Regions from separate parts of the Klebsiella sp. B345 genome, predicted to be linked through region 1. Evidence: predicted binding sites of a transcription regulator. Region 1 holds the regulator's gene; each other region holds the start of a gene.
The links. Region 1 encodes PurR, which represses purine synthesis genes. Its sites were predicted from a motif close to CANGCAAACGTTTGCNTG; they were not measured.

Region 1 (8,016 bases):
AAACAAAATCGCGATTTCGCTCTGTGCATTACTGTTTACATCGATCTCATTTACACCACTGGCGCATGCTTCAGGGCATACGCACAGCTCCGCTACGCCAAAAGCGCATCCGGACAAAGGCACGACCGAGCGTAAGAAAAAAGCCAGCAGTCAAAAATCCAGGTCCACCACAAAAACCACCAGCAAGCAAACCGCCACCACGTCCCGCAGCAGACACCCTACCCGTACAACCAGCGCCAGCCAAACGGCATTAACCCGCCAGGCTGCCGGTAGCAGCAAAAAATGCGTCCTGCGTAAGGGGTATAAAAAGCAATGCGCCAAATCGGTGATGCCGAGCGCAGAGCCGGCACCGGTCATGGCCAGCCTGCAGACTAAATGTGTGGTGCGTAAAGGCTACAAAAAACGCTGTAAACCGGTGACTGAAGCGCAGCCGCTGACGCTGGCGGACGCCCATAAGGCCCGGGTGCAGAAAGCGCAAAGTACCGCCATGTCGAAGCTGATGGATCAGATTGGCAAACCGTATCGCTGGGGTGGAACGTCACCGCGTACCGGTTTCGATTGCAGCGGTCTGGTTTACTACGCCTATAAAGATCTGGTGAAAATTCGCATTCCACGTACCGCCAATGAAATGTACCACCTGCGCGACGCCCGTCCGGTTGACCGCGGTGAACTGCAAAGCGGCGATCTGGTTTTCTTCCGCACCCGTGGGCGCGGCACCGCCGACCACGTTGGCGTCTATGTCGGCAACGGCAAATTTATCCAGTCACCGCGTACCGGTCGCGATATTCAGATAACCTCATTAAGCGAGGATTACTGGATCCGTCACTACGTGGGCGCTCGCCGGGTCATGACCCCGAAAACCATTCGCTAACCCCCTGCCGCATCAGCGGCAGGCTGCCGGTTACGCGCAATGTGCAGCACATTTCCCCCTCTCCAGCCTCGTTTATCTGCCCTCTTTTTCCTCGTGACGGGTCACGGTTTCTTCGATCGCGTTTGTTAAATATACCCTTTATTAATGCAAGGCTTTTAACTCTCTCCGGCAAGTGTTAGCATCCTGATCACAATAAAAACCTGTGGTATTCGCTACGGCAATCCACAGTACATGCTGTATCCGGATGGTCATACATCCTTTAAATGTGAGAAGAAATCAAGAAGTTATAAGGAGAGTAACAATGTCGTTTGAATTACCTGCATTACCGTATGCAAAAGACGCCCTGGCGCCGCACATTTCCGCTGAAACCCTGGAATACCACTACGGCAAACATCACCAGGCCTATGTCACTAACCTTAATAATCTGATTAAAGGCACCGGGTTTGAGGGCAAATCGTTAGAAGAGATCGTCCGCACTTCCGAAGGTGGCATCTTCAACAACGCCGCTCAGGTCTGGAACCACACCTTCTACTGGAACTGTCTAGCACCGAATGCTGGCGGTGAGCCGGAAGGCGCACTGGCGGCAGCCATCAACAGCGCTTTCGGCAGCTTTGCTGATTTCAAAGCGAAGTTTACCGATGCCGCCACGAAAAACTTTGGCGCCGGTTGGACCTGGTTGGTTAAGAATGCTGATGGCAGCCTGAATATTGTCTCCACCAGCAACGCAGGCACGCCGCTGACTGGCGACGCTACCCCGCTGTTGACGGTGGATGTCTGGGAACATGCTTACTACATCGACTACCGTAACGCCCGCCCTGAATATCTGGCGCACTTCTGGGCGCTGGTAAACTGGAAGTTTGTTGCTGAAAATCTGGCGGCATAAAACGATATCGCAGAAGGGGTAAACCCTTCTGCGAATAGCATCACTACCCGACGAGCACCTCTTCCGGCTGCGAACGGTTACCCACCACCACCAACAGCAGAGCCAGACCGGCGATGATCGCCCCCATAACCGGAACAAACGCGTAACCCAGGCCACCTGAAATCACCGCCCCACCGGCTGCCGCCCCCAGCGCATTACCCAGATTAAATGCCCCAATGTTGACCGACGAAGAGAGACCCGGTGCCTCATGCGCCACACGCATCACCCGCATCTGTAACGGCGGTACCACCGCAAAGGTTGCAGCTCCCCACACCACCATACTGATAGCGGCTCCCAGCTGCGTCTGCGCCAGTAACGGAATCGCCAGCATAATCACCATCAATAGCAGCAGAAAGCCCTTCAGCGTCCCCGATACGGAACGGTCGGCAAATTTGCCGCCCAGATAGTTGCCAAGCGAGAAGCCCACGCCAATCAACACCAGCATCGCGGTGACAAAAAGCGGCGAAGCATGGGTAATGGTATGCAGCACCGGAGAAATGTAGGTATAGAGCGTGAACATAGCCCCCGCCCCAAGCACCGTGGTCAACAAGGCGGAAAGCACCTGCGGGCGCACCAGCACCGACAGCTCCTGTTTAACATTCGGACGTTCGCCGACACTGCCTTTAGGCAGAGAGAACCACAGGCTGACCATCGCCACCACTCCCAGCCCTGCAGTGGCGAGGAACGACATCCGCCAGCCGATCGTCTCACCAAGCCAGGTCGCCGCCGGCACGCCGCCGATATTGGCGATCGTCAGCCCCATAAACATGGTGGCAACCGCGCTGGCCTGCTTGTCTTTCGGAACGACGCTGGCGGCCACCACCGAACCGAGGCCGAAGAAAGCACCATGGTTAAGGCTGGTAATAATGCGTGAAATCAGCAGCGTGGTGTAATCCGGCGCCATGGAAGAGAGGACGTTACCGAGGGTAAAGATAGCCATCAGGAAAATGAGCGCGTTTCTTCGCGCGCGATGAGACAGCAGCAGCGTCATCAGCGGCGCACCTACCATCACACCGATCGCATAGGCGCTGATCAGCATTCCCGCAGCCGGAATAGACACGTCGACGCCTTTGGCAATGACCGGCAATAATCCCATCGGGGAAAACTCCGTCGTACCAATACCAAATGCGCCTATCGCCAGCGCGAGCAGGGGAAAGTTGATTTTCATTGCATGACTCCAGCAGACCGTCATCGGCGACGGTATCTCATCAGAAGTCAAAAGCATGACATCAATCACAGAAAAACAAAAGTAAACGAAATGGCAAAAGATTTTTGCGAAAATGATAATAATGGCGGGAACGGGGGGAAAGTGACCTCTCCCCCGGGAAAATTAGTGCAGAACTGCGGTCAGCCCGGCGGCAACGATTAGACCTAGAACAATAATCGTTGTTGTCAGCGAAAATTTTAAATCTGTATCCATCAATTTTTCCCCCTGTTTTCCCCACACGAAAAGTGAGCTTGCTCATTTTTGCACAATATCGCATAAAAATCTTCCAGGATTTAGGGTGATACACATTTTTGCTCTTCCCCTTTGCCGCAAGATCGGACAAAATCCCACGCTAATTTGAAAGCGTATCGGCCATTGACCCCTTCCTGTCGTTCTGTGTCGTTTTCCCGACGTGATGCAATGTTGAACATTGTATTCAGGGTGTGTTTAGGCAAACGTTTACGTACCGATTATCAGACGTTCAGGTCAAGGTCTGGAGTGAGAAGTAATGGCAACTATTAAAGATGTAGCGAAGCGCGCAAACGTTTCCACTACAACAGTATCACATGTTATTAACAAAACCCGTTTCGTCGCGGAAGAGACCCGCAATGCGGTCTGGGCAGCAATCAAAGAACTGCACTACTCACCCAGTGCCGTCGCGCGAAGCCTGAAGGTTAATCACACCAAATCGATTGGTCTGCTGGCGACCAGCAGCGAAGCGGCCTATTTTGCTGAAATTATCGAAGCTGTTGAAAAAAGCTGCTTCCAGAAAGGCTATACCCTGATTCTGGGTAATGCGTGGAACGATCTCGAAAAACAGCAGGCCTACCTGTCTATGATGGCGCAAAAGCGCGTCGACGGCCTGCTGGTCATGTGCTCCGAGTATCCGGAATCGGTGCTGAGCATGCTCGAAGAGTACCGCCATATTCCGATGGTGGTAATGGACTGGGGTGAGTCCAAGGCCGACTTTACTGATTCAGTCATCGATAACGCCTTTGAAGGCGGCTATATGGCCGGTCGTTATCTGGTGGAACGTGGCCATCGCGAAATTGGCGTGATCCCTGGCCCGCTCGAACGAAACACCGGTGCCGGACGACTGGCGGGCTTTATGAAAGCCATGGAAGAGGCCCAGATTTCTGTACCGGAAAACTGGATTGAACAGGGTGACTTCGAACCAGAGTCCGGCTATCGCGCGATGCAGCATATCCTGAACCAACCGCACCGTCCGACGGCAGTCTTCTGCGGCGGCGACATCATGGCGATGGGCGCTATTTGCGCGGCAGATGAAATGGGGCTGCGAGTGCCGCAGGATATTTCGCTGATCGGCTATGATAACGTGCGCAACGCCCGCTACTTCAGCCCGGCGCTGACCACGATTCATCAGCCGAAAGACTCCCTCGGCGAAGCCGCGTTTAATATGCTGATGGATCGCATCGTCAACAAGCGTGAAGAGTCCCAGTCTATCGAGGTTCACCCGCGTCTGGTGGAGCGTCGTTCCGTCGTTGACGGTCCGTTTGTCGATTACCGCCGCTAGTCCCCTCCCCGGCGCCGGTTATTCCGGCGCCCGCAACCATTCCCGGTTTAACGTTTCACTATCACCGAGATAATCCAGCATCCACAGCAGCGCAGGCGATGCATCGCTCTGTTGCCAGGTCAGGCAGCACGCCGCATCCGGAAACGGATTTTCCAGCTCAAGGGCGGTCCATTCTCCACGGTCGATCCACGGACGGGCAAAGTGCGTCGGTACCATCCCTACGCAAAGCCCGGCAGACAGGCAGGTGGCTGAGGATTCCCAGTCGGGCACCACCACGCGCTTTTGGTTATCCAACAGCCAGGTCGTGCGCTTGGGTAATGACCGGGAGGTATCTTCTCTGACCAAAGAGGGCCAGTTGCGCAACTCATCATCACTCAGCGGGCTGGTCATCTGCGCCAGTGGATGATGGCTGGCTACCACGCAGTGCCAGTTCAGCATGCCCATATCGCGAAAGGCGTAGCGCCCCCCCACCGGAATCGAACGCGTCGCCCCAATCGCCAGCTCCACGCGGCCATCCGCCAGCGCATCCCAGACGCCGTTGAACACTTCCTGAAAGACAATCAGTTCAACATCGGAAAAGTGACGATAAAAATCGACAATCATCTGGCGCATCCGCGCCGGTTTGACGATGTCATCGACGGCAATCGACAGCTGGCCGCGCCAGCCATTGGCTATCTGCTGGCACTGCTGGCGGGTGATCTGCATTTTTTTGATAACAGAGCGCCCTTCCTGTAAAAACCAGACCCCGGCCGGGGTTAATTCGACATCGCGATGGCGACGTTCGAACAGCGGAACTGCCAGCCACTCTTCCAGCTGACGGACGGTGTAGCTGATAGCGGAAGGGACGCGATGGAGTTCCTGCGCTGCTGCACTAAAGCTGCCGTTGCGGGCGACAGCATCAACAACTTCCAGCGAGTATTCAGACCACATATTCTGCCTACAAAATTTTTGAATGCATGTAGCAAATATTAGCGTTTCACAAGCCAGAATGCACTCCCTACACTCTGCGGCATTATACCGGCATCAGCAGAAGAGAATGTTATGCAACAACCTGGGAAAGGATTTTTAGTTTGGCTGGCGGGACTCAGCGTGTTGGGTTTCCTGGCCACCGATATGTACCTACCGGCCTTCGCCGCGATTCAACACGACCTCAACACCTCCGCGGCCTCGGTCAGCGCCAGCCTGAGCCTGTTCCTCGCCGGCTTCGCTATCGGACAACTGTTCTGGGGCCCACTCTCTGACCGTTACGGGCGTAAACCGATTCTGCTGAGCGGCCTCGCGATCTTCGCCATCAGCTGTCTGGGGATGCTGTGGGTCCGCGACGCGACGCTGATGCTGGTCCTGCGCTTTATTCAGGCCATCGGCGTTTGTGCCGCTGCGGTCACCTGGCAGGCGATGGTGACGGACTATTATCCAGCCCAGAAAACAAACCGTATTTTCGCCACCATCATGCCGCTGGTGGGATTATCGCCGGCGCTGGCGCCGCTGCTCGGCAGCTGGCTGCTTAACCATCTGGAATGGCAGGCGATTTTTGCCACCCTTTTCGCCATCGCCCTGCTGCTGATGGTCCCGACCCTGCGCCTGAAGCCGGTGCATAAACCAGCCGGCGATGCCCAGAAGAAACTGACCTTCCTGACGCTGCTGCGCTCACGTGAATACAGCGGTAACGTGCTGATCTACGCCGCCTGCTCTGCCAGCTTCTTTGCCTGGCTGACCGGCTCGCCGTTTATTCTGCATGACATGGGTTATGGTCCAACGGCTATCGGGCTGAGCTACGTGCCACAAACCATTGCTTTCCTGATTGGGGGTTATGGCTGCCGCGCAGCGCTGCAGAAATGGCAGGGCCAGCAATTGCTGCCGTGGCTACTGGTGGTGTTCGCCGTCAGCGTTGCTGCCACCTGGATGGTCGGGCGACTTGAAAATGCTTCCATCGTCGGCGTGATGATTCCATTCTGCGTGATGGCGATTGTTAACGGCGGGATATACCCGATCGTCGTCGCCCAGGCACTGAAACCATTCCCACAGGCTACCGGCCGCGCCGCCGCGCTGCAGAACACCCTGCAGCTCGGGCTGTGCTTCCTGACCAGCCTGCTGGTATCCGCGCTGATCGCAACACCGCTGCTGACCACCACCAGCGTGATGCTGGTTTCTATCGTGCTGGCCGGGATTGGCTACCTCATGCAACGCCAGAACGCCTACCTGACGGTAGGCTCATCTCACGCCTGACCTGTTATAAGCATGCTTTGGCCCAGTAATTAGCATGCTAAGAGGTTTTTATTGAAAGCCGGATTTCAGCAGCCTATACTGGATCCGGCATCACATAAATAGACCTTTAATTGTTTTTAACGGGAGCAGGATGCGTCTCGTTTCACCATGGATGGCCTTTCGGCAAGGGTTATCGCCCTTCCTCTGTTCTACGTCGGATAGCAGCTTCACGGATATTCCGTGAGATTTCTCACAAAGCCAAAAAAGCGTCTACGCTGTTTTAAGGTTCTGATCACTTGGGCGTGATGGAGAAGCTATGAGTTCATCGTGTATAGAAGAAGTAAGCGTACCAAACGACGACTGGTACCGAATTGTAGCCGAGTTACTCGGTCGCGCGGGCATTGAAATTAATGGTTCCGCTCCCTCCGATTTGCAGATTAAAAACCCGCTTTTCTTTAAACGTGTTTTGCAAGAAGGTTCACTAGGACTCGGCGAGAGTTATATGGACGGCTGGTGGGATTGCGAGCGTCTGGATATATTCTTCCATCGTGTGCTGCGCGCCGGACTGGAAAACCAGCTCCCGCACCATCTTAAAGATACGCTACGTATTGCTGGCGCTCGCCTGTTTAATCTGCAAAGTAAAAAGCGTTCCTGGATTGTCGGGAAAGAACATTACGATCTTGGCAATGACCTTTTCAGCCGGATGCTCGATCCCTATATGCAATATTCCTGCGCCTACTGGAAAGACGCACAATCACTGGAAGAGGCTCAGCAGGCAAAACTGGATCTTATCTGCCGGAAGCTGCAGCTGGAGCCAGGCATGCGGGTTCTGGACATTGGTTGCGGCTGGGGTGGTCTGGCCTATTACATGGCGAAGCACTATAACGTCAGCGTGGTTGGCGTGACCATTTCTGCCGAGCAGCAAAAAATGGCCCAGCAGCGTTGCGAGGGACTGGACGTCACCATTTTGCTCCAGGATTACCGCGACCTTGAGGACAGCTTTGACCGGATTGTCTCCGTCGGAATGTTTGAACACGTCGGTCCGAAAAATTACGCCACCTATTTTAACGTGGTTGACCGCAATCTGAATGCCGATGGTCGTTTCTTACTACACACTATCGGTTCGAAAAAAACCGACCACAGCGTTGACCCGTGGATTAATAAATATATTTTCCCGAACGGTTGTTTGCCGTCAGTTCGTCAGATTGCCCAGGCCAGTGAATCACACTTTGTGATGGAGGACTGGCATAATATGGGAGCCGACTACGATACCACGC
Region 2 (8,016 bases), 940 kb from region 1:
TTCCTGAAGTACGCGTTCGTTAAAGGACAACCAGCTGAGTTCTTTCTCGATATATAGCTTTTCCTGGCCCATTACAACTCACACTCCGGTTGATTGATGTTGCTTTTTCATTATGGCGAGCTTTGCCATTGAATGTCCAACTATGTCAAAGAAGTATGACAGTTTTCTTTCAATATGCTGCGAAGAAAAAAGGTGCTGCTCGTTTGCTGATATTGTAGACAAAACAAGCTCCTTCCCGGGCGTCGTCGTTGCATAAACGGACATGGGATGAGGGTAGGGAGGACGGTATAGCCACCGATAAAATGCGCCAAAAAAAACGCCTCTGGGTCAAGCAGAGGCGTTGATGTTTATTCTTCGGCGGCATATCCCTGCGCCGGCAGAGGAACATTATCAAGCCTGGCCTGATTTCCCTCCATGCGCAGACGACCGTCGACAAACCAGCTCACAACCAGCGGATAAATCGCATGCTCCTGAGCCTGTACGCGGGCGGTGATATCGTCTTCGCTGTCGTCGGTGAAAACCGGCACTTTGGCTTGCAGAATGACCGGGCCGCCGTCGAGTTCATCGGTGACAAAATGCACCGACGTCCCGTGCTCTTCATCGCCGTTTTCCAGTACCTGACGGTGCGTGTGCAGCCCCGGGTATTTTGGCAACAGCGACGGGTGGATATTCAGCAGACGCCCCTGATAGTGGGCGACAAACGCCGGGCTAAGGATCCGCATATAGCCCGCCAGCACCACCAGATCCGGTGCGTAAGCATCGATCTCTTGCATCAGCTCGCGATCGAAGGCTTCGCGGTTGGCAAACTGGCTGGCCGTTAACGCGTGGGCCGCAACATGGGCTTCACGTGCACGTTCAAGGCCGAACGCGTCGGCCTTATTACTGAATACCGCTCGCAGGGTGCCGTTGATCTGTTTCCGGGCGCAGGCGTCGATAATTGCCTGCAAATTACTGCCGTTACCGGAAATCAGCACCACGATGTTTTTCATTCAATGACCACACGCTGTTCGGAATCTGAAGCTTTGATATAGCCTATTTTCCACGCGTTTTCACCTTTCTCGCTCAGCAGCGCAATGGCGCTGTCGGCGACATCGGCCGGCAGGGCGATAACCATACCGACACCGCAGTTAAAGGTACGATACATTTCATGGCTGCTGACGTTACCGGCAGTTTGCAGCCAGTTGAAGACTTCCGGCCATTGCCAGGAAGATTCATCGATGACAGCCTGGGTGTTATCCGGCAGCACGCGCGGAATGTTTTCCCAGAAGCCGCCACCGGTCAGGTGAGCGATAGCATGCACATCAACGTTGGCAATCAAATCCAGCACCGACTTGACGTAGATGCGGGTCGGCGCCAGCAGGTGGTCCGCCAGCGGGGTACCGTTCAGATCGGTGGTCTGAGGATCAACACCGCTGACTTCGATAATTTTACGCACCAGCGAGTAGCCGTTGGAGTGCGGGCCGCTGGAAGCCAGTGCCACCAGCACGTCACCATCGGCAACTTTGCTGCCATCGATGATTTCTGATTTTTCTACTACGCCGACGCAGAAACCGGCCACGTCATAGTCTTCCCCGTGGTACATCCCCGGCATCTCTGCCGTTTCGCCGCCAACCAGCGCACAGCCGGACTGCAGACAGCCTTCGGCGATACCGCTGATGACGCTGGCTGCCGTATCGACATCCAGTTTACCGGTGGCATAGTAGTCGAGGAAAAACAGCGGCTCTGCGCCCTGGACCACCAGGTCGTTGACACACATCGCCACGAGATCGATACCGATAGTATCGTGGCGCTTCAGATCCATCGCCAGACGCAGCTTGGTACCGACGCCATCAGTGCCGGAAACCAGAACTGGTTCGCGGTATTTTTGCGGCAATGCGCACAGTGCGCCGAATCCGCCCAGTCCACCCATCACTTCCGGGCGACGGGTTTTCTTCACCACACCCTTAATACGGTCGACGAGAGCGTTGCCTGCATCAATATCTACGCCGGCATCTTTATAGCTGAGAGAGGTTTTATCGGTCACTGCGAAATCTCCACACATTTGCGGTAGCAAGAAAAATCGGCGCAATTCTAACAGGGATAGCAAACGTTTGCGAGCCTGCTTTACAGTCGGCGTGAATCAGCCGCAATATGCACAAATTTGATACTGTTCACGAAAATGAAACCGGGTACATTCTTGTGCTTGCCACTGTCTGTGGGAATCGCCATCATGCCACTGAAACCGGTTTCTTTTTTGTGTTCAGGATAAAAGGAAGAGAACATGTCTGGATTTAAAGAAGGTTTTCTGTGGGGCGGCGCAGTGGCGGCGCATCAGCTTGAAGGGGGCTGGCAGGAAGGGGGGAAGGGCATCAGCGTGGCTGATGTGATGACCGCCGGAGCGCACGGCGTGCCGCGTGAAATCACCGATGGCGTCGTGGCGGGAAAAAACTACCCCAACCATGAGGCGATTGATTTTTACCATCGTTATAAAGACGACATTCAGCTGTTTGCCGAATTGGGCTTCAAGTGTTTCCGCACCTCGATTGCCTGGACTCGTATCTTCCCGCAGGGCGATGAGCTGACGCCAAATGAAGCCGGATTACAATTCTATGACGACCTGTTCGATGAGTGCCTGAAGCACGGTATTGAGCCGGTGATTACGCTCTCCCACTTCGAAATGCCGTACCATTTGGTAACGGAGTATGGCGGCTGGCGTAACCGTAAACTGATCGATTTCTTCGTGCGCTTTGCGAAAGTGGTATTCCACCGCTATCAGCATAAAGTGAAGTACTGGATGACATTTAATGAGATCAACAACCAGGCAAACTACCACGAAGACTTCGCGCCATTCACGAACTCAGGCCTGAAGTATCAGTCGGGTGAAGACCGTGAGCCGGTGATGTATCAGGCGGCGCATTATGAGCTGGTCGCCAGCGCTCTGGCAGTGAAGGCCGCGCGCGAGATTAACCCGTCGTTGCTGGTGGGCTGCATGATTGCAATGTGCCCAATCTATCCGCTCTCCTGCGCCCCGAACGATATGATGATGGCGATGAACGCCATGCATCGCCGCTACTGGTTCACCGACGTGCATGTCCGTGGCCGCTATCCGCAGCATCTGCTGAACTACTTCGCACGCCGCGGGTTTGAGCTGGATATCACCGACGCGGATCGCCAGGCGTTGAGCGAGGGCTGCGTCGACTATATTGGCTTTAGCTACTATATGTCCTTCGCGACCAAAGCGACCGACGATAACCCACTGCTGGATTATGACGAGACAAAAAGTCTGGTCTCCAACCCGTACGTCCAGAAATCAGACTGGGGCTGGCAGATTGACCCCGTGGGCCTGCGTTACTCCCTGAACTGGTTCTGGGATCACTATCAGCTGCCGCTGTTTATTGTTGAGAACGGTTTTGGCGCCATCGACGTGCGCGAAGCGGACGGCACGGTGGACGATCGCTACCGCATCGATTATCTCTCCGCACATATTGCCGAGATGAAAAAAGCGGTGGTTGAGGACGGCGTGGATCTGATGGGCTATACCCCATGGGGATGTATCGATCTGGTGTCCGCCGGCACCGGCGAAATGAAAAAACGCTATGGCTTTATTTACGTTGATAAAGATAATGAAGGCAACGGTACGCTGAACCGCAGCCGTAAGACATCATTCGCCTGGTATCAACAGGTTATTAGTACCAACGGTGATACGTTGTAGTTGACCGTTCATTTCATCCAACCCCGCTTGTGCGGGGTTTTTTTTATTCTGTTTTATACTGGCTCAGGCAGCGTAAAGCATTTTGGTTGATCCCGGTCAAACATATCGGCTATGGCGCAAATGGAAAAAAGCGGTATAATCCCGCGATTTTTTTTGTGGCTGCCCCTCAGAGGAGAAAGAAAATGAAGATTGTGGAAGTGAAACACCCGCTCGTCAAACACAAGCTGGGCCTGATGCGTGAGCACGACATCAGCACCAAACGCTTCCGTGAACTTGCCTCAGAAGTAGGGAGCTTGCTGACTTATGAAGCGACCGCCGACCTGGAAACAGAGAAAGTCACCATCGAAGGGTGGAACGGTCCGGTAGAAGTCGAGCAGATCAAAGGTAAGAAAATCACCGTTGTGCCGATTCTGCGTGCTGGTCTGGGCATGATGGAAGGGGTTCTGGAACATGTACCGAGCGCGCGTATTAGCGTGGTGGGTATTTACCGTGACGAAGAAACCCTGGAGCCGGTTCCTTACTTCCAGAAGCTGGTGTCAAACATCGATGAGCGCATGGCGCTGGTGGTTGACCCGATGCTGGCAACCGGCGGTTCAATGATCGCGACAATCGATCTGCTGAAAAAAGCAGGCTGCTCCAGCATTAAGGTGCTGGTGCTGGTGGCGGCGCCGGAAGGTATTGCCGCACTCGAAAAAGCGCACCCGGACGTGGAGATGTACACCGCGTCCATTGACCAGGGCCTCAACGACCACGGATACATTATTCCGGGGCTCGGCGATGCCGGCGATAAGATTTTTGGTACCAAGTAATTGAATGAATAATAAGAAGCCGACTTTAAGAGTCGGCTTTTTTTTGAATAAAACAAAATCACAGCAACTAATTACACGACTCTCAGAGGAAAACGCTATGACGCGCCGCGCAATCGGGGTGAGTGAAAGACCGCCGCTTTTACAGACAATTCCACTTAGTTTGCAGCATCTGTTCGCTATGTTTGGCGCAACGGTGCTGGTCCCGGTGCTGTTTCATATTAACCCGGCCACCGTCCTGCTGTTCAACGGCGTCGGGACTCTGCTGTATCTCTTTATCTGTAAGGGCAAAATTCCAGCGTATCTGGGCTCGAGTTTTGCGTTTATCTCTCCGGTACTGCTGTTACTGCCGCTGGGTTATGAAGTTGCGCTCGGTGGCTTTATTATGTGCGGCGCACTGTTCTGCGTGGTCTCCTTTATTGTCAAAAAAGCAGGAACTGGCTGGCTGGACGTCATGTTCCCGCCTGCCGCAATGGGGGCGATTGTCGCGGTCATTGGTCTGGAGCTTGCAGGTGTAGCGGCAAACATGGCCGGTCTGTTACCGGCGGACGGCCAATCACCGGATAGCACAACCATTATTATTTCGATGGTCACCCTGGGCGTCACGGTGTTTGGTTCGGTGCTGTTCCGTGGCTTTATGGCGATTATCCCGATTCTGATTGGGGTGCTGGTCGGCTACGCGCTCTCCTTCGTGATGGGCGTTGTCGATACCACGCCGATTGCACAAGCGCACTGGTTTGCTCTGCCGACCTTCTACACCCCGCGCTTTGAGTGGTTTGCGATCTTCACTATTCTGCCCGCCGCGCTGGTGGTGATTGCGGAGCACGTCGGTCACCTGGTGGTGACCGCTAATATCGTTAAAAAAGATCTGATCCGCGATCCTGGCCTGCATCGTTCGATGTTCGCTAACGGTCTGTCGACGATGATCTCCGGCTTCTTTGGATCGACGCCGAACACCACCTACGGTGAAAACATCGGCGTGATGGCCATCACCCGTGTGTACAGTACCTGGGTGATCGGTGGTGCTGCCATCTTTGCTATTCTGCTCTCCTGTGTGGGCAAGCTGGCGGCGGCCATTCAGATCATCCCGCTGCCGGTGATGGGCGGCGTGTCGCTGCTGCTGTACGGTGTGATTGGCGCCTCCGGTATTCGGGTGTTGATCGAATCAAAAGTGGATTACAACAAGGCGCAGAATTTGATTCTGACCTCGGTGATTCTGATCATTGGCGTGAGCGGCGCGAAGGTGCACATTGGTGCGGCAGAGCTGAAAGGCATGGCGCTGGCGACGATTGTCGGCGTTGCCCTGAGCCTGATCTTTAAATTGATCAGCGTTCTGCGTCCGGAAGAGGTGGTCCTGGATGCGGCTGACAGTGAAGATGTAAAACATTGATCCTTCAACCGGGTGGCGATCCCACCCGGTTCTCACCTTGCCTTCTTCGTGCTAAACTCATCGCGTTTTTCTGTAAGCCTATGATGAGGTCCATCTGAACGCACCGGCACAGCTCTCTTTGCCACTGTATCTTCCCGATGATGAAACTTTCGCGAGTTTTTGGCCGGGTGATAATCCCTCTCTTCTTGCTGCGTTACAGAACGTGCTGCGGCAGGAGCATAGCGGGTACATCTATATCTGGTCACGTGAAGGCGCGGGGCGCAGTCATCTCTTACATGCCGCCTGTGCGGAGCTTTCCCAGCGCGGCGATGCGGTGGGCTATGTTCCTCTGGATAAACGTACGTGGTTTGTACCGGAAGTGCTCGACGGGATGGAGCAGCTTTCGCTGGTCTGTATTGATAATATCGAGTGCGTGGCCGGCGATGAGCTATGGGAAATGGCGATTTTCAATCTGTACAACCGGATCCTCGAGTCGGGAAAAACCCGTCTGTTGATCACCGGTGATTGCCCGCCGCGACAGCTGAATCTTGGTCTGGCGGACCTGGCGTCACGCCTTGACTGGGGGCAGATTTATAAGCTGCAGCCGCTGTCTGATGAAGACAAACTGCAGGCGCTACAGCTGCGTGCGCGCCTGCGTGGTTTCGAGATGCCGGAAGACGTCTGCCGTTTCCTGCTTAAGCGCCTCGATCGTGAAATGCGCTCGCTCTTTATGACACTCGATCAGCTCGATCACGCGTCTATCACCGCCCAACGTAAACTGACCATTCCTTTCGTGAAAGAGATCCTCAAGCTATAGCCGTCTCTCTTTAATGATTGCGCCATCGTTGCGATGGCGCTGGCCTGTTAGCTCACGATTTCCAGAACCTGCTCCGGTGGCCGGCCGATCCGCGCCTGACCATGGCTGACGACCACTGGCCGTTCCATCAGCTTAGGATTGTCGACGATGGCCTGAATCAGCGCGTCTTCACTTAGCTGCGGGTCGGCAAGATTCAGCGATTTATACAGATCCTCTTTCTGACGCATCAGTTCGCGGGCGCTGACCATGCCGAGCATTTTCAACAGCTGGCGCAGCGTAGCGGCATCCGGCGGCGTCTCCAGATAGAGCACCACTTCAGGATCGATCCCGTTAGCTTTCAGCAAACTTAAGGTATCACGGCTCTTGGAGCAGCGAGGGTTATGGTAGATCTTTACCGCGTCAGACATCGGGTCTCCTTACATTTTTTGATAGGGGCGGAATCGTTCCTGTAGCTGACGTAGCTGGTCGATACGTGCATCGTACCGAGCCTGCTGCAAACTGCCCAGTTTCACCTGTGAGCTGGCGCTGCTCAGTAGCGTAATCGCCTGGTCGAGCTGACCGACCAGCGCCATGCCTTCCGCACGTGCTGCCAGCTCCTGATCGCGATGACCGAGCGCTGCTTCAGATTGCGCCAGCAGATCCCACCCGTTGGTGTCGTCTTTGTAGTTAAAGGTGTAGCGGTTGAGGATAGTCGCCGCCTGCGCCGGCTGAGCGCCCTGCAGGTAAGCGTTGGCGAGGTTCAGCTGCAACACCGGATTGGTACGAATTTCACTGGCGTTTTTCAGACGGTTGATGGCATCAGCGGTTTTCTTCTGCCCAAGGTCGATATCGGTTGCCAGGTCGAGATACCAGGCATTTTGCGGATCGGCGCTGAGCAACGGCTGTAGCGTTTTGCGTGCCAGATCGTAATTATTGCTTCCCATCGCCAGCAGCGCCCGCCCGTACTGGGCAGCATGCTGTTCACGAATATTGCCTTTTGCCCACGCGTTGAGTAAATCATCCCCGAGCTTATTGGCCCCGGAGTTATACATTCCCAGGGTTCTGGCCTTGGCCAGATAAAAATCGGCGGAAGACTGAACCACTACCGGGCGCATCTGGTTTGCACGGTTACGGGCGTCCGACAGACGGCTTTCCGGCAAGGGGTGAGTCAGCAGCATTTCAGGCGGACGGGTGGAATAGCGCGACTCATCGAGCAGTTTGCCCATAAAGGCCGGCATGGCCTGCGGGTCAAAGCCGGAACGTTGCAGCACCTGAATTCCGATGCGGTCGGCTTCTTCTTCGTTCTGGCGGGTAAAGCTGATCATCCCCTGTTGGGTGCCCGCCAGCGTACCGG
Region 3 (8,016 bases), 830 kb from region 1:
ATGCATATTAGCGTCACCCGTTACGGCGCGTATGTGGTCGTGGATATTAAAGCTAATGCCTTTGTACATCATATGGTAAGGAACATTGTCGGCAGCTTGATGGAAGTGGGCGCCGGTAACCAGCCAGAGAGCTGGATTGCAGAACTTCTGGCGGCGAAAGACAGGAAGCTTGCCGCTGCAACGGCAAAAGCCGAAGGGTTGTATCTGGTGTCGGTAGATTATCCGGCCCGTTTCGACCTGCCGGTGATGCCGATGGGCCCGCTGTTTCTGGCGGACTAACGTATACGCTTTATCCTTCAGACTGCCTGGTAACGCACGGCGTGTTATCGGGCAGTATCCTGAGCGATTAAATGTCGTGCCATTAAGGATTTATACGATATGGACCTGATTCGTTTTTTAATTGATTTCATCCTGCATATTGATGTTCATCTGGCTGAGCTGGTTGCCGATTACGGCGTCTGGGTTTACGCCATTCTGTTTTTAATTCTGTTTTGCGAAACGGGTCTGGTGGTGACACCATTCCTGCCGGGAGATTCGCTGCTGTTTGTGGCGGGGGCGCTGTCAGCGTTGCCGACCAACGATCTGAATGTGCATCTGATGGTGGTATTGATGGTGATCGCGGCAATTGTCGGCGATGCGCTGAACTACACCATTGGCCGGTTGTTTGGTGAAAAGCTCTTTAGTAACCCTAACTCCAAAATTTTCCGTCGCAGCTACCTGGATAAAACCCATTCGTTCTACGAACGCCATGGCGGCAAAACGATTATCCTCGCGCGCTTTGTGCCGATTGTCAGAACTTTCGCGCCGTTTGTGGCGGGAATGGGCCATATGTCCTATCGTCATTTTGCCGCGTATAACGTGGCCGGCGCGCTGCTGTGGGTTCTGCTGTTTACCTATGCCGGCTATCTGTTTGGTGATTTGCCGATCGTACAGGAAAACTTGAAGCTGCTGATCGTCGCGATTATTGTGCTGTCGGTGCTGCCTGGGGTGATTGAAATCATTCGCCACAAGCGCGCCGCGGCGAAGCAGGCTAAATAGTCCAGACCGCGTGTTCCTCTTCGGGTGCAGCATCACGGCCCGAAGAGGGAAGTGTGAGCGGTACGACCACTTTTTTATCCCATGTGACGGGATGTTATGATTTAATGTGCAACATTCATGGTCTGTAAGGGTCAAAAATGGCATTATGCGCCCCTTAAGACAAAACTGGCATCGACCAGGTTCAGGCAGAAAGGTTATCAATGAGCTGGATTGAACGAATTAAAAGCAACATCACTCCCACCCGTAAGGCGAGTATTCCTGAAGGTGTATGGACCAAGTGCGACAGCTGCGGACAGGTATTGTACCGCGCAGAGCTGGAGCGCAACCTGGAGGTTTGCCCTAAGTGCGATCACCACATGCGTATGTCGGCGCGTAATCGCCTGCATAGCCTGTTGGACGAAGGTTCCCTGGTGGAGCTGGGAAGCGAGCTCGAGCCGAAAGATGTGCTGAAGTTCCGCGATTCGAAGAAGTACAAAGACCGTCTGGCGTCCGCGCAGAAAGAGACCGGCGAAAAAGATGCGCTGGTGGTCATGAAGGGTACCCTGCATGAGATGCCGGTTGTCGCCGCGGCCTTCGAGTTCTCCTTTATGGGTGGCTCAATGGGTTCCGTCGTCGGCGCGCGTTTCGTCCGTGCCGTTGAACAGGCGCTGGAAGATAATTGCCCACTGATTTGCTTCTCCGCTTCCGGCGGTGCGCGTATGCAGGAAGCGCTGATGTCGCTGATGCAGATGGCGAAAACGTCGGCTGCGTTGGCTAAAATGCAGGAGCGTGGCTTGCCGTATATCTCGGTACTGACTGACCCGACCATGGGCGGTGTATCCGCGAGCTTTGCGATGCTGGGCGATCTCAACATCGCCGAACCGAAAGCGCTGATTGGCTTTGCCGGTCCTCGCGTTATCGAACAGACCGTTCGTGAAAAACTGCCGCCGGGATTCCAGCGCAGTGAATTCCTGATTGAGAAAGGGGCGATCGATATGATCGTTCGTCGCCCGGAGATGCGCCTGAAGCTGGCCAGTATCCTGGCGAAGTTAATGAATCTTCCGGCACCCAGCCCGGATGTCTCTCATGAAGGCGAGGTGGTGCAGCCAGCACCGGATCAGGAACCAGAGGCCTGATAATTCAGAGGGCAGGCCTGACGGCGCTGCCCTTTTTTAATTATATGCGCCATCGTTCAAACTGCGGCGCGGCGGAAGGGTTACCATCCCATTGGGACCTGGGCCTGTAGACAGCGCGGATAACGAGCGCAGCCGGCAAGAGGCAGTTTGAAGGATGAAGCGTATTTACCGTTAACTCTTGCGGACATCATGGAAAAACAACCTACTCCTCAGGCCACGTCGCCCCTGGCTACGTGGCTTTCCTATCTGGAACACCTGCACAGTAAAACCATCGATCTGGGGCTGACGCGCGTTCGCGATGTTGCCGGACGGATGGCGGTATTAAAACCGGCGCCGTTTGTCTTTACGGTGGCTGGCACCAACGGTAAGGGAACCACCTGCCGTACGCTGGAGTCCGTGCTGATGGCGGCGGGCTACAAGGTTGGCGTGTACAGTTCGCCGCATCTGGTGCGCTATACCGAGCGTGTACGTATCCAGGGCGCGGAATTGCCGGAAGGTGCGCATACCGCTTCCTTTGCCGAGATTGAAGCGATCCGCGGCGATATTTCGCTGAGCTATTTTGAGTTTGGTACGTTGTCAGCGCTGTGGTTGTTCCAGCAGGCGCAGCTCGACGTGGTGATCCTCGAGGTTGGCCTGGGTGGCCGGCTCGATGCCACCAATATCGTTGACGCTGATGTTTCCGTGGTGACCAGCATTGCGCTGGACCATACCGACTGGCTGGGGCCGGATCGTGAAAGTATTGGTCGTGAGAAGGCCGGTATTTTCCGTGCCGGTAAACCTGCGATCGTCGGTGAGCCGGATATGCCTCATACGATTGCTGAGGTAGCCGCTGAGAAAGGTGCAATGCTACTGCAGCGTGATGTGGACTGGTGCTACACCGTCGAAGCCGAATCCTGGTCCTTCTCTGACGCTCAGGGAACGTTAGCGGGGCTGCCGCTGCCGCTGGTGCCCATGCCGAATGCCGCTACGGCGCTGGCAGCACTGCGCGCCAGTCAGCTGGTCATCAGCGAGCAGGCGATTCGCGAGGGCATTGAACGGGCGATGTTGCCCGGCCGTTTTCAGATAATCAGCGAATCGCCGCGTGTTATTCTCGATGTGGCCCATAATCCTCATGCGGCGGCTTATCTCGCCGGGCGTCTCAAAAGCCTGTCGAAAACGGGGCGCGTACTGGCGGTTATTGGTATGCTGCATGATAAAGATATCGCCGGTACGCTGGCAAACCTGAAGGCAGAAGTCGACTGCTGGTACTGCGCTCCGCTGGAAGGGCCGCGCGGCGCCACGGCGCAACAGCTGCTGGAACATTTAGCTGAAGGGAATGCTTACGCTGATGTCGCTCAGGCATGGCATACGGCCATGGCTGATGCAAGGTCTGAAGATACCGTACTGGTGTGCGGGTCATTCCACACGGTGGCGCATGTAATGGAAGAAATAGACGCGGGGAGAATCGGTGGCGAGTAAGTTTCAGAACCGTTTAGTCGGGACAATTGTACTGGTGGCGCTGGGGGTGATTATTCTCCCAGGGCTGCTCGATGGCCAGAAAAAGCATTATCAGGATGAGTTCGCGGCGATTCCTCTGGTGCCGAAACCAGGCGACCGCGATGAGCCGGACATGCTGCCGGCCGCGACGCAGGCCTTGCCGGCGCAACCGCCTGAAGGGGCGGCGGAAGAGGTCCGTGCGGGTGATGCCGCGGCACCGTCGTTAGATCCATCGCGGATCCCGGTCAACAGCAACAGCTTCGATGATGTGCAGGAGCCGGTCGTGGCGCCGCAGCCTAAACCGCAGCCACAGCCTAAGCCGCAACCTGTGCAGCCGAAGCCGGTTGAGAAACCGCAGCCGCAGCAACAGCAGCAGGTGGCCGTACAGACGCCGCCAGCGAAACCGGCAGAGATCCCGGCACCGACAGGCAAAGCCTACGTGGTGCAGCTTGGGGCGTTGAAGAACGCCGATAAGGTCAACGAGATCGTCGGTAAACTGCGCTCCTCCGGATTCAAAGTCTACACGTCGCCTTCAACCCCGGTTCAGGGTAAAATTACCCGAATTCTGGTGGGTCCAGATGCCTCGAAAGATAAGCTGAAAGGCCAGCTTGGCGACCTGAAACAGCTCTCCGGACTGAGCGGTGTGGTGATGGGATACAGCCCTAACTAATCGTGCCGCTCCCGGTAATGGGGAGCGGCAACGTGCCTGTCTGATGTGCTTTCAGAAGGCTAAAGACAGCATGGCGTTGAATGTTTTTTCAGCGCCATTTTTATTTCTGTAGGGCACGGAAATCCCTACGCAAACGTTTTCTTTTTCTGTTAGAATGCGCCCCGAACTGGACGACAGGGCGTAAATCGTGGGATGTTTATGGTCTGGATTGATTACGTCATTATTGCGGTGATTGGTTTTTCCTGTCTGGTAAGCCTGATCCGCGGCTTTGTTCGTGAAGCGTTATCGTTGGTGACATGGGGATGTGCTTTCTTTGTTGCCAGCCATTACTACACTTACCTGGCTGTCTGGTTCACGGGTTTTGAAGACGAAATGGTCCGCAATGGGATTGCTATCGCGATACTGTTTATCGCAACGCTGATCGTCGGCGCCATTGTTAACTATGTCATTGGCGCACTGGTAGAGAAGACCGGCCTGTCGGGTACCGACAGGGTGTTAGGGATCTGTTTTGGCGCCCTGCGTGGCGTGCTGATAGTCTCTGCGATACTGTTCTTTCTCGATAGTTTTACCGGTATGGCGAAAAGCGAAGACTGGCAAAAGTCAGAGCTTATCCCGCAGTTCAGTTTCGTTATCAGATGGTTTTTTGACTATCTGCAAAGCTCGTCAAGTTTCTTGCCCAAAGCATAAGCGTTGGGATGTGGCTGAACGAGGAAAAGACGTATGTGCGGTATTGTCGGTATCGCCGGTGTTATGCCGGTAAACCAGTCGATTTATGACGCGTTAACGGTGCTTCAGCATCGTGGCCAGGATGCCGCAGGCATCATCACGATTGATGCAAATAACTGTTTCCGTTTGCGTAAAGCAAACGGTATGGTGAGCGATATTTTTGAAGCTCGCCATATGCAGCGTATGCAGGGCAATATGGGGATTGGCCATGTTCGCTATCCGACGGCTGGCAGCTCAAGTGCCTCCGAGGCGCAGCCTTTCTACGTCAACTCGCCGTATGGCATCACGTTGGCGCACAACGGCAACCTGACCAACGCGCACGAGCTGCGTAAAAAGCTGTTTGAAGAAAAACGCCGCCACATCAACACCACCTCCGATTCTGAAATCCTGCTCAACATCTTTGCCAGCGAGCTGGATAATTTCCGTCATTATCCACTGGAAGCGGATAACATTTTTGCAGCGATCGCCGCGACCAACCGGCAGATTCGTGGCGCTTACGCCTGCGTGGCGATGATTATCGGTCATGGTATGGTCGCGTTCCGCGATCCGAACGGTATCCGTCCTCTGGTGCTGGGTAAACGTGATGTGGGTGACGGTCGTACCGAGTATATGGTGGCGTCCGAGAGCGTGGCATTGGATACCCTGGGCTTCGAGTTCCTGCGTGACGTTGCGCCGGGTGAAGCGGTTTATATTACCGAAAAAGGCCAGCTGTTTACCCGTCAGTGTGCGGAAAACCCGGTCAGCAACCCATGCCTGTTCGAATACGTTTACTTTGCGCGTCCGGACTCCTTTATCGATAAAATTTCCGTCTACAGCGCCCGCGTTAACATGGGTACCAAGCTGGGCGAGAAAATCGCGCGCGAATGGGAAGACCTGGATATCGATGTGGTCATTCCAATTCCGGAAACCTCTTGCGATATTGCGCTGGAAATTGCCCGTATCCTCGACAAACCTTATCGTCAGGGGTTCGTGAAAAACCGCTACGTTGGCCGCACGTTCATCATGCCGGGACAGCAGCTGCGTCGCAAATCAGTGCGCCGTAAGCTCAATGCCAACCGTGCTGAGTTCCGTGATAAAAATGTGCTGTTGGTGGATGACTCCATCGTACGTGGTACCACCTCTGAGCAGATTATCGAGATGGCACGCGAAGCTGGTGCGAAGAAGGTCTATCTGGCCTCCGCCGCGCCTGAGATTCGTTTCCCGAACGTCTACGGTATTGATATGCCGACGGCCACCGAGCTGATTGCCCACGGTCGCGAAGTAGACGAGATCCGCCAGATCATCGGTGCCGATGGCCTGATTTTCCAGGATCTGAACGATCTGATTGACGCTGTTCGCGCAGAAAACCCGGATATTCAGCAGTTTGAATGCTCGGTGTTCAACGGTGTGTACGTCACCAAAGACGTCGACCAGAGCTATCTGGATTACCTCGATTCCCTGCGTAATGACGACGCTAAAGCGGTACAGCGTCAGAATGAAGTCGAGAACTTAGAGATGCATAACGAAGGGTAATCTGTCCCTTTGTTGCGAAAAACCCGCCGTCTGCTGACCGCGGGTTTTTTTGTTGTTGCGTTACGCCTCGTCCAGCCAAATGCGCATTTCACCTTCGCCCCGGTTGGCCCAGCTGAACCACGGAATAAAGGTCAGCGTCTGCTTCTGCATCTGGGTTTGCGGATGGTCAAAGCTATAGAGCGGTTGGTCATCTGCCGGCGTCGGTCGACGCAGGCCTTCGGCTACCAGCAACACTTTCCCCGCGAGCACGCCGCTGCCGGCGATTTCGCTGAAGCGGCTGTTCGCCGGCAGCGAGAGGTTGTGCAGTTCGGTACCGTTATCCGCCTCTTCAAGACAGTAAACCAGCGGCCCGCGCTGAATAGCGACTTTACCGGCGTTGTGACGCACCAGCGGGTTGGCATAGACCCGGCGTAGGGTCATCGGTAGATGCAACGTAATGACGTCTCCCTGTTGCCATTGGCGAGTGATATGCAGATAGCCCTTCAGCAGTGTGCCCTGTGCTGATTCGCCGTTGACCAACACCTGCGGCGCTTCACACCATTCAGGCAGACGCAGCGCCAGCGTATGGTTGACGGCCTGCGCATGGCTGAAGGCAATCGTCACTTCTTCGTCCCACGGATAATTGCCGCTGATGTTCAGCGCCAGCGTCTGCTCATTGATGGTGAAGCTGGCTTCGCTGCCGGCGTAGAAATTGATAAACAACGCATCCTGGCGCGGCGTAAACAGATAGTGACCGATGGCCACCAGCGTGCGGGCGATGTTTGGCGGACAGCAGGCGCAACCGAACCAGCGCTGCCTGACCGGTTTAATATGATCGTAAATATGGTTATGTGGGATGCTTTTTGGATGAGTTTCCAACGGATTGACGTAAAAAAAGTGCTTCCCGTCCAGCGCCATCCCACCAAGTACGGTGTTGTAGAAAGCCCGTTCCATAACGTCGGCGTAGTGCGCATCGCCTTCCATTTCCAGCATCCGACGGGCGAACATCATCAGGCCAATCGAGGCGCAGCTTTCGCCGTAAGCGGTGTCGTTCGGCAGATCGTAATCGCTGGTGAAGGCCTCGCCAATGCCCTGAGAGCCGATGCCGCCGGTAATGTACATACGCCGCTGGACCATGTTGTTCCAGATGCGCAGGCAGGTCTGGCGCTTCTCTTCGTCGCGGGTCATCCGCGCGATATGGGCCAGCCCGGTCATCAGATAGACTGAACGCACGGCGTGACCCACCGCCTGGTCTTGTTCATTCAGCGGCTTGTGCGCATGGGTATAGGCTTTATCTTTCACCATCCAGGCATCACCCCAGTTATCCCAGTGCCAGGTACCGCCGCGTTGTTCAAACTCAATATCGTAGTAGTAGGGCTGCTGGCCGCGCTCCTCGAGGAAAAAGCGGGCTAACTCCTGATAACGTGGCTCCTGAGTCACTTCATACAGGCGCATAAGCGCCAGTTCAATTTCAGGGTGTCCGGGGTAGCCACGTAGCTG
Region 4 (8,016 bases), 1.0 Mb from region 1:
GCCACCCGGACGGTGGTGTACTCGCGTGGACAACAGCTGCAGCAGGAGATTGCTGAACGCGGGCAGTTCTTTGGCTGGCAGGCGCTGGTGCTGTTTTTGCTGAGCCTGGCGTTGGTCCTGCTGTTCACCCGCATGATTATCGGCCCGGTAAAAGGGATCGAGCGGATGATTAACCGGCTGGGGGAAGGGAAGTCGCTGGACAATGCGGCGTTGTTTACTGGCCCACGTGAACTGCGTTCCGTCGGGGAGCGCATTATCTGGCTGAGCGAACGTCTGGCGTGGCTGGAATCGCAGCGCCATCAGTTTTTGCGTCACCTCTCCCACGAGTTGAAAACTCCGCTCGCCAGCATGCGCGAAGGGACTGAGCTACTGGCGGACCGCGTGGCCGGGCCGCTAACCGCTGAGCAGCAGGAGATTGTCGAAATTCTTGATAGCAGCAGCCGCAATCTGCAAAAGCTGATTGAACAACTGCTTGATTACAACCGCAAACAGGCTGATGGCCCGGTCCCGCGCGAACGCGTGGATCTGGCAGAGCTGGTTGAAAACGTCGTGGCGGCCCACAGTTTGCCCGCCCGGGCTAAAATGATGCATACCGACATTCAGCTGACGGAGCGGAGCTGTCTGGCGGACCCGGCATTATTCATCAGCGTGCTGGATAATCTCTATTCCAATGCGGTGCACTATGGGGCTGAATCCGGTAACATTCGTCTGCATAGTTACCGGCATGGCGAGCAGGTTCGTATTGACGTGATCAACAGCGGCGAACCGATTCCGCCTGCGGAAAAAAACATGATTTTCGAGCCGTTTTATCAGGGAAGCCATCAGCGTAAAGGGGCGGTGAAGGGAAGCGGTCTGGGACTGAGTATCGCCCGGGACTGCGTCCGACAAATGCAGGGAGAACTGAGCCTGGAAGAGGATGAACCCGGGTATATCTGTTTTCGCATCACGCTGCCCGCCGCTGAGTCTGGAAAAACCAACACATGAATCAACAACGGGTGAATATGTCCCACTTTTTCGTAGTGGTTCGTGCTGTCAAAGGACGGTTGCTGTCCGGCATCGCATGTCTGGCGCTGACGGGATGTTCCGCCTCTTTTTCGCCGCATACGGCAAATGACAAAGCACAGCCTGAACTGCCGCAGCATCAGGTTGCGGATTTTCTCTCGGTCAATTGTGCCGACATCTGGTCGCTGAAGAGCGAAGCCAGCGATAAAAACCCGTTGTACTGGCTACGCGGGATTGATTGTGCCGACCGCCTGGCACCGGTGCAGGCGCGGGCCGAAGCCCGTCTTCACGACGATAATAACTGGCAGGACGCGTTCAAACGCGGCATCCTGCTGGCCGATGCCAAAATTACGCCCAACGAGCGCCGCGATGTGGTGTCTCGCCTGAATACCTACAGCCCGCAGATTGCGGTGCAGGTCCGTCCTTTGTATCAGCTGTGGATCGATGGTCAGAACCGCCAGCTTCAGCTGGTAGAAGAGCGTGCGCGCTATGCGAAGCTGCAACAGTCCAGCGATGCCGAACTGGAGGCGCTGCGCCTCCAGGAAGAACAGCTGCGCAGCCAGCTGGAGCTGACTACACGTAAGCTGGAAAACCTGACCGATATTGAACGCCAGCTCTCCAGCCGCAAACCTGGCGGCAATTTTAATACCGACGGCAGTCACGGAAGCGATAAAGTTCCGGAGGTGATTCATGACGATCCGTAAACCCGCCCATTTGCTGCTGGTGGATGACGATCCAGGCCTGTTAAAGCTGCTGGGCATGCGTTTGACCAGTGAGGGGTACAGCGTTGTCACCGCCGAAAGCGGCCCCGAGGCGCTGCGTATTCTGGCCCGTGACAAGGTCGAACTGGTGGTTAGCGACCTGCGCATGGATGAGATGGACGGCCTGCAGCTGTTCAGCGAAATCCAGAAAGTTCAGCCGGGACTGCCGGTTATTATCCTCACCGCCCACGGTTCGATTCCCGATGCGGTCGCCGCCACCCAGCAAGGGGTATTTGGTTTTCTGACCAAGCCTGTGGACAAAGACGCGCTGTATAAAGCCATCGATGATGCACTTGAGCAAAGCGCGCCGGTTACGGATGAGCGTTGGCGCCAGGCGATTGTCACCCGTAGCCCGCTGATGCAGCGACTGCTGGAACAGGCCGGGATGGTGGCGCAGTCGGACGTTAGCGTGCTGATTAACGGCCAGAGCGGGACCGGGAAGGAGATCGTTGCCCAGGCGATTCATAACGCCAGTCCACGCCACGATAAGCCTTTTGTTGCCATCAACTGTGGGGCATTGCCGGAACAACTGCTGGAATCCGAGCTGTTTGGCCATGCGCGCGGAGCCTTTACCGGCGCGGTCAGCAACCGGGAAGGGCTGTTCCAGGCTGCGGAAGGCGGGACGCTGTTCCTCGATGAGATCGGCGATATGCCGGTCGCGCTCCAGGTCAAGCTACTGCGGGTGTTGCAGGAGCGGAAAGTGCGCCCGCTGGGAAGTAACCGGGATATCGATATCGATGTGCGAATTATCTCAGCAACCCACCGCGATCTGCCAAAAGCGATGGCGCGCGGCGAGTTTCGTGAAGACCTGTTTTACCGCCTGAACGTGGTGAATCTGAAGATCCCGCCGTTGGCCGAGCGTGCGGAAGATATTCCGCTGCTGGCGAACCACCTGCTGCGTCAGTCTGCCGATCGGCATAAGCCGTTTGTCCGCGCCTTTTCCACCGATGCAATGAAGCGACTGATGGCGGCCAAGTGGCCTGGTAACGTGCGCCAGTTGGTGAACGTGATCGAGCAGTGTGTCGCCTTGACGACTTCACCAGTGATCGGCGATGCGCTGGTGGAGCAAGCGCTGGAAGGGGAAAACACCGCGCTGCCGACCTTCGTTGAAGCGCGTAATCAGTTTGAGCTGAACTATCTGCGCAAACTGTTGCAAATTACTAAAGGTAACGTCACCCACGCCGCGAGGATGGCGGGGCGTAACCGCACTGAATTTTATAAGTTGCTGTCGCGCCATGAGCTCGATGCCAACGACTTTAAAGAGTAGCTCCGCAACATAACGCAAGCTATGATACGGTAAGCAACCGGTTACGCGACAAAGACAGGAACACCATGAAAAAGATTGATGCGATTATTAAACCTTTCAAACTGGATGACGTGCGTGAAGCGCTGGCCGAAGTCGGCATCACCGGGATGACGGTAACGGAAGTGAAGGGCTTTGGCCGTCAGAAAGGCCACACCGAGCTGTACCGCGGTGCAGAGTACATGGTGGATTTTTTGCCGAAAGTGAAAATCGAAATTGTGGTCACTGACGATATCGTCGATACCTGCGTGGATACCATTATCCGCACCGCCCAGACCGGAAAAATCGGTGATGGTAAAATCTTCGTCTTCGACGTGGCCCGCGTGATTCGTATTCGTACCGGCGAAGAAGACGACGCCGCGATTTAAATGTAAGACCGCATAGATCTGTAGCCCCGGTAGGTTCGCGCCACCGGGGCTACTTTGTTTTATTGGCTTACAGCACCTTGTGCGGGCCGAAACACTCGTAGTGAATGTTCTCGCCGCTCACGCCCAACGCCACCAGCTGCTTCGCGGCAAACTGCATAAACGCCACTGGGCCACAGAGATAATACTGCATCTGCGGATCGCGCAGCGCATCGGCCAACGCGGACAATTCAATCAAACCTTCGCTATTAAAGCGTGCTGCCTGACGGTCGGCGACGGTCGGCGTGCGATACCAGACGTGGGAACGAAACGCCGGTAGGGTAGCGCCCAGCGCGGCAACTTCATCGGCAAACGCGTGAACGTCGCCATTTTCCGCGGCGTGGAACCAGTTAACCTGGGCGGTATGCTGCGTTTTTGCCAGCGTCTCGAGCATTGCCAGCATCGGCGTCTGACCAACCCCGCCGGAGATCAGCGTAACCGGTGTTTGCGCCGTGACGTCGAGGAAGAAGTCACCAGCCGGTGCTGCCAGGTGCACGATATCCCCTTCCTGCGCCGCAGCGTGCAGCCAGTTTGAAACCTGGCCGCCGTTTTCACGTTTGACCGCGATGCGGTAGTTTTTGCCATTTGGTTTGCGGGTCAGCGAGTACTGGCGAATTTCCTGATATTCAAACCCTTCCGGCTTCAGCCAGATAGCCAGATACTGGCCCGGCTGGTAATCGGCGACTGGCTGACCGTCTACCGGCTCCAGATCGAAGCTGGTAATCAAGGCGCTGCGCGGAGCTTTGCGGGTAATGCGGAACGCTCGGGTGCCTTCCCAACCGCCGGTTTTGCTGGCGTTTTGCTGGTAGATTTCCGCTTCACGGTTGATAAAGACGTTTGCCAGTACGCCATAGGCTTTTCCCCATGCATCAAGCACCTCCTGACCCGGGCTGAACAGCTCGTCGAGCGTCGCCAGCAGGTGAGCGCCCACGATGTTGTACTGCTCTGGTTTGATCTGGAAGCTGGTGTGTTTCTGCGCGATTTTCTCGACCGCCGGTAGCAACGCAGGCAGGTTCTCGATGTTGCTGGCGTAGGCCGCTATCGCATTAAACAGCGCTTCACGCTGATCGCCATTGCGCTGGTTACTCATGTTGAAGATCTCTTTGAGTTCCGGATTATGCGCGAACATGCGATCGTAAAAATGGGCGGTCAGCCTGGGGCCGGTTTCGACGAGCAGGGGGATCGTGGCTTTGACGGTAGCGATGGTTTGAGCGTCGAGCATAGCAGCTTCCTTAAGAGTTACTTAAATGATGTATTTTATATGCATCTTATAAAAATAACCCTGCAATGTAAATGGTTCTTTAACACTTTTCCCTGTAGTGGTAACAACATGAATTATTTGCATCACAAACCTGAAAAGAAATCCGTTGATAATCGGGGAGTCGTTGTTGCTCAAAGCCTTGTGTCATGCGGGGCCAATCGTTTGCGTAAAATCCTTTGTCAAGACCTGTTATCACAGAACTATTCAGTTATACTGTGGGCCGTTGCCCGAAAAGGCCCCTCTTTTAGAGCTGTAATCTATTGTTAGCTGAGCAGGAGATGCGGATGTTAAAGCGTGAAATGAACATTGCCGATTATGATGCCGAACTGTGGCAGGCTATGGAGCAGGAAAAAGTACGTCAGGAAGAGCACATCGAACTGATCGCCTCCGAGAACTACACCAGCCCGCGCGTCATGCAGGCGCAGGGTTCTCAGCTGACCAACAAATATGCCGAAGGCTATCCGGGCAAGCGCTACTACGGCGGTTGCGAATATGTTGATATCGTTGAGCAACTGGCTATCGATCGTGCAAAAGAGCTGTTCGGCGCTGATTATGCCAACGTACAGCCGCACTCTGGTTCTCAGGCTAACTTCGCGGTCTATACCGCGCTGCTGCAGCCGGGCGATACTGTTCTGGGTATGAACCTGGCACAAGGCGGTCACCTGACTCACGGCTCCCCGGTAAACTTCTCCGGCAAGCTGTACAACATCATTCCTTATGGTATCGATGAGTCCGGCAAAATTGACTACGAAGATATGGCTAAGCAGGCTCAGGAACACAAACCGAAGATGATCATCGGTGGTTTCTCTGCTTACTCCGGCATCGTTGACTGGGCAAAAATGCGTGAAATCGCTGACAGCATCGGCGCCTATCTGTTCGTTGATATGGCTCACGTTGCAGGTCTGATTGCCGCAGACGTGTACCCGAACCCGGTTCCGCATGCTCACGTTGTGACCACCACCACCCACAAAACTCTGGCGGGTCCGCGCGGCGGCCTGATCCTGGCGAAGGGCGGTAGCGAAGAGCTGTACAAAAAACTGAACTCTGCGGTCTTCCCAAGCGCGCAAGGCGGCCCGCTGATGCACGTTATCGCGGGTAAAGCTGTCGCACTGAAAGAAGCGATGGAGCCAGAGTTCAAAGTCTATCAGCAGCAGGTTGCTAAGAACGCGAAAGCGATGGTTGAAGTGTTCCTGAACCGTGGCTATAAAGTGGTTTCCGGCGGTACTGAAAACCACCTGTTCCTGCTGGATCTGGTCGACAAAAACCTGACGGGTAAAGAAGCTGACGCTGCCCTGGGCCGCGCCAATATCACCGTCAACAAAAACAGCGTCCCGAACGATCCGAAGAGCCCGTTTGTGACTTCCGGTATCCGTATCGGTTCTCCGGCCGTGACTCGCCGTGGCTTTAAAGAAGCGGAAGTCAAAGAGCTGGCTGGCTGGATGTGCGACGTGCTGGACAACATCAATGACGAAGCGGTCATTGAGCGCGTGAAGGGCAAAGTGCTGGACGTCTGCGCACGCTTCCCGGTTTACGCATAACCTTTAACGCGCAAGCGTAAAGAAAAAGGCCGCATATGCGGCCTTTTTGACGTCTGGCGAACGGCGCTTAGCGACGGTCGAGGGAGAGCGATCCTGGCCCGGTAATGGCCAGCAGCAGGAAGGCCCCGGCAATACTGATGTTTTTGTAGAAGTTAATCATGTTAGGTAAAACCGCGTCACCGGTCATGTCCCAGTAATGGTGGCCAATGACGGCGGTGCCGAGGGTGTAAAAAATAAAAATGACCGCCAGCGGGCGGGTGAAGAAGCCGAGGACAATCAGAATAGCCGCCGGGACCTCCATCACAATGGCGATAATCGCCGACAGCGTCGGGAGCGGGGCGCCGGAGGCCGCCATGTACTGTACCGTGCCGCTAAAGCCCATCAGTTTGGGATAGCCAAACAGAATAAACAGCAGCACTACCGCAATACGGGCGATCAACAGCAACACGGGGCGGGAAGCACCAAAGTCAAAATAGCGTAGTGTGTTCATAATCAATCCGTTGTGAAGACGAGTGATTTAAACGTAATACACAATTTTGTGATCTGCCACATACCTTTTGCGTTCAGCGTAACGCCTGCAGCTGCTCTTCCACGTACAGATAACCAATGCCGAGCAGTTGCTGCTGGCGACTCAGATGGCCGAAGCCAATTTGGGTGGCGTGCGTCCGGGGGGAATCACCATGGTCGAAGGGGTTAAAACCGGTTTGTTTGACGATAGTGCTCAACCATGTCTCGCCAAAGGCGCAGCTGCGGCCATAGAGCCAGATTTGATTAATATTTAAAATATTCAGAAAGTTATAAAGGCTTAAACCAATGGCGTTGGCGGCGCTGTCGGCCCAGGCGCGAATATGCATATCGCCTGCTCTCCAGGCGTTCATCAGTGACTCGGTGGTGATGTTATCCGGAGAGAGGCTGGCGTCAGGCTGTGTTTTTAACCATGTCCGCGCCTGTTTCTTCAGCGCACTGAGCGATGCCACCGTTTCCAGGCAGCCGTATCGGCCACAATCGCAGGCCATGCCGTCAGGGTTAACGATGGTATGGCCGATTTGCCCACTACCGTAGAGGCTTCCGCGCCACACCTGATCGTTGATCACAAATGACGAACCAATACCGTAATCGACGTTAATTACGCAGAAATCCAGTTGATGCCCATCATTCTGCCATTTTTCCGCCAGCGCCAGCATCACGCAGTCGTTATCGACCATGACCCGAACGTTGAGCTTCTCCTCCAGCAGGTATTTTAATTCCACCGGCGTTTTCCAGCGCGCCTGGGGCATGGTTTGCGATACCCCGGTCACCGGATCGACCTGTCCATGTACGCCCAATGCGAGATTGATACTCGACTGCGGATACTGGCGGTGGACTTCCTGCCAGCATCCGGCAATCGCCGCAAGCAGAGCCTGTGGCGTGGGAGCATCGATGTGCAAATGCTGGAGGGGGCCAGTAGCCAGCAAGCGCGCGTCGGCAAGCTGATATTCAATGCTGGTCGGTGTGATGTTCATGCATAGCGTCCAGGCGCCGTGCTGCGGGATCTGAAAACTTCCGCTATTGACGCCCCGGTTGCTCATCTTTTCGCTGGAGTGGCTAATCAGTCCGTCACGTAACAACTCGTCGAGAATATTGCTCACTGCCGGGATAGATAAACCGCTGAGCTGAGAAAGCTGCGATTTGCTGAGCTGCTTCGCCCGCCAGAGGTGGGAAAGGAAAACCGATTTATTGGCCTGCCTGACCCGGGCGTTATTGAAAC

Region 2: purM (phosphoribosylformylglycinamidine cyclo-ligase) is a predicted target of PurR. The motif match lies at 2,080-2,097, and genes of this name have one in related genera.
Region 3: cvpA (colicin V production protein) is a predicted target of PurR. The motif match lies at 4,426-4,443, and genes of this name have one in related genera.
Region 4: glyA (serine hydroxymethyltransferase) is a predicted target of PurR. The motif match lies at 4,883-4,900, and genes of this name have one in related genera.

The regions. Positions count from the first base shown of each region.
Region 1 is NZ_CP180443.1:727,394-735,409, forward strand. Features, by position in the region: gene ACMYSO_RS03415 (C40 family peptidase) at 1-871, shown strand, start outside; gene sodB (superoxide dismutase [Fe]) at 1,173-1,754, shown strand; gene ACMYSO_RS03425 (MFS transporter) at 1,798-2,961, opposite strand; gene ACMYSO_RS03430 (YnhF family membrane protein) at 3,124-3,213, opposite strand; gene purR (HTH-type transcriptional repressor PurR) at 3,509-4,534, shown strand; gene punR (DNA-binding transcriptional activator PunR) at 4,553-5,464, opposite strand; gene punC (purine nucleoside transporter PunC) at 5,576-6,760, shown strand; gene cfa (cyclopropane fatty acyl phospholipid synthase) at 7,056-8,016, shown strand, end outside.
Region 2 is NZ_CP180443.1:1,665,174-1,673,189, reverse strand. Features, by position in the region: gene ppk1 (polyphosphate kinase 1) at 1-72, opposite strand, end outside; gene purN (phosphoribosylglycinamide formyltransferase) at 348-989, opposite strand; gene purM (phosphoribosylformylglycinamidine cyclo-ligase) at 986-2,023, opposite strand; gene ACMYSO_RS07770 (6-phospho-beta-glucosidase) at 2,261-3,691, shown strand; gene upp (uracil phosphoribosyltransferase) at 3,874-4,500, shown strand; gene uraA (uracil permease) at 4,598-5,887, shown strand; gene ACMYSO_RS07755 (DnaA inactivator Hda) at 5,982-6,683, shown strand; gene arsC (arsenate reductase (glutaredoxin)) at 6,731-7,090, opposite strand; gene bepA (beta-barrel assembly-enhancing protease) at 7,100-8,016, opposite strand, start outside.
Region 3 is NZ_CP180443.1:1,560,814-1,568,829, reverse strand. Features, by position in the region: gene truA (tRNA pseudouridine(38-40) synthase TruA) at 1-279, shown strand, start outside; gene ACMYSO_RS07260 (DedA family protein) at 379-1,038, shown strand; gene accD (acetyl-CoA carboxylase, carboxyltransferase subunit beta) at 1,239-2,153, shown strand; gene folC (bifunctional tetrahydrofolate synthase/dihydrofolate synthase) at 2,343-3,611, shown strand; gene dedD (cell division protein DedD) at 3,601-4,299, shown strand; gene cvpA (colicin V production protein) at 4,498-4,986, shown strand; gene purF (amidophosphoribosyltransferase) at 5,020-6,537, shown strand; gene ACMYSO_RS07230 (glycoside hydrolase family 127 protein) at 6,598-8,016, opposite strand, start outside.
Region 4 is NZ_CP180443.1:1,727,620-1,735,635, reverse strand. Features, by position in the region: gene ACMYSO_RS08035 (sensor histidine kinase) at 1-984, shown strand, start outside; gene qseG (two-component system QseEF-associated lipoprotein QseG) at 1,002-1,706, shown strand; gene glrR (two-component system response regulator GlrR) at 1,693-3,030, shown strand; gene glnB (nitrogen regulatory protein P-II) at 3,096-3,434, shown strand; gene hmpA (NO-inducible flavohemoprotein) at 3,502-4,692, opposite strand; gene glyA (serine hydroxymethyltransferase) at 5,016-6,269, shown strand; gene ACMYSO_RS08005 (DoxX family protein) at 6,337-6,759, opposite strand; gene ACMYSO_RS08000 (ROK family protein) at 6,833-8,016, opposite strand, start outside.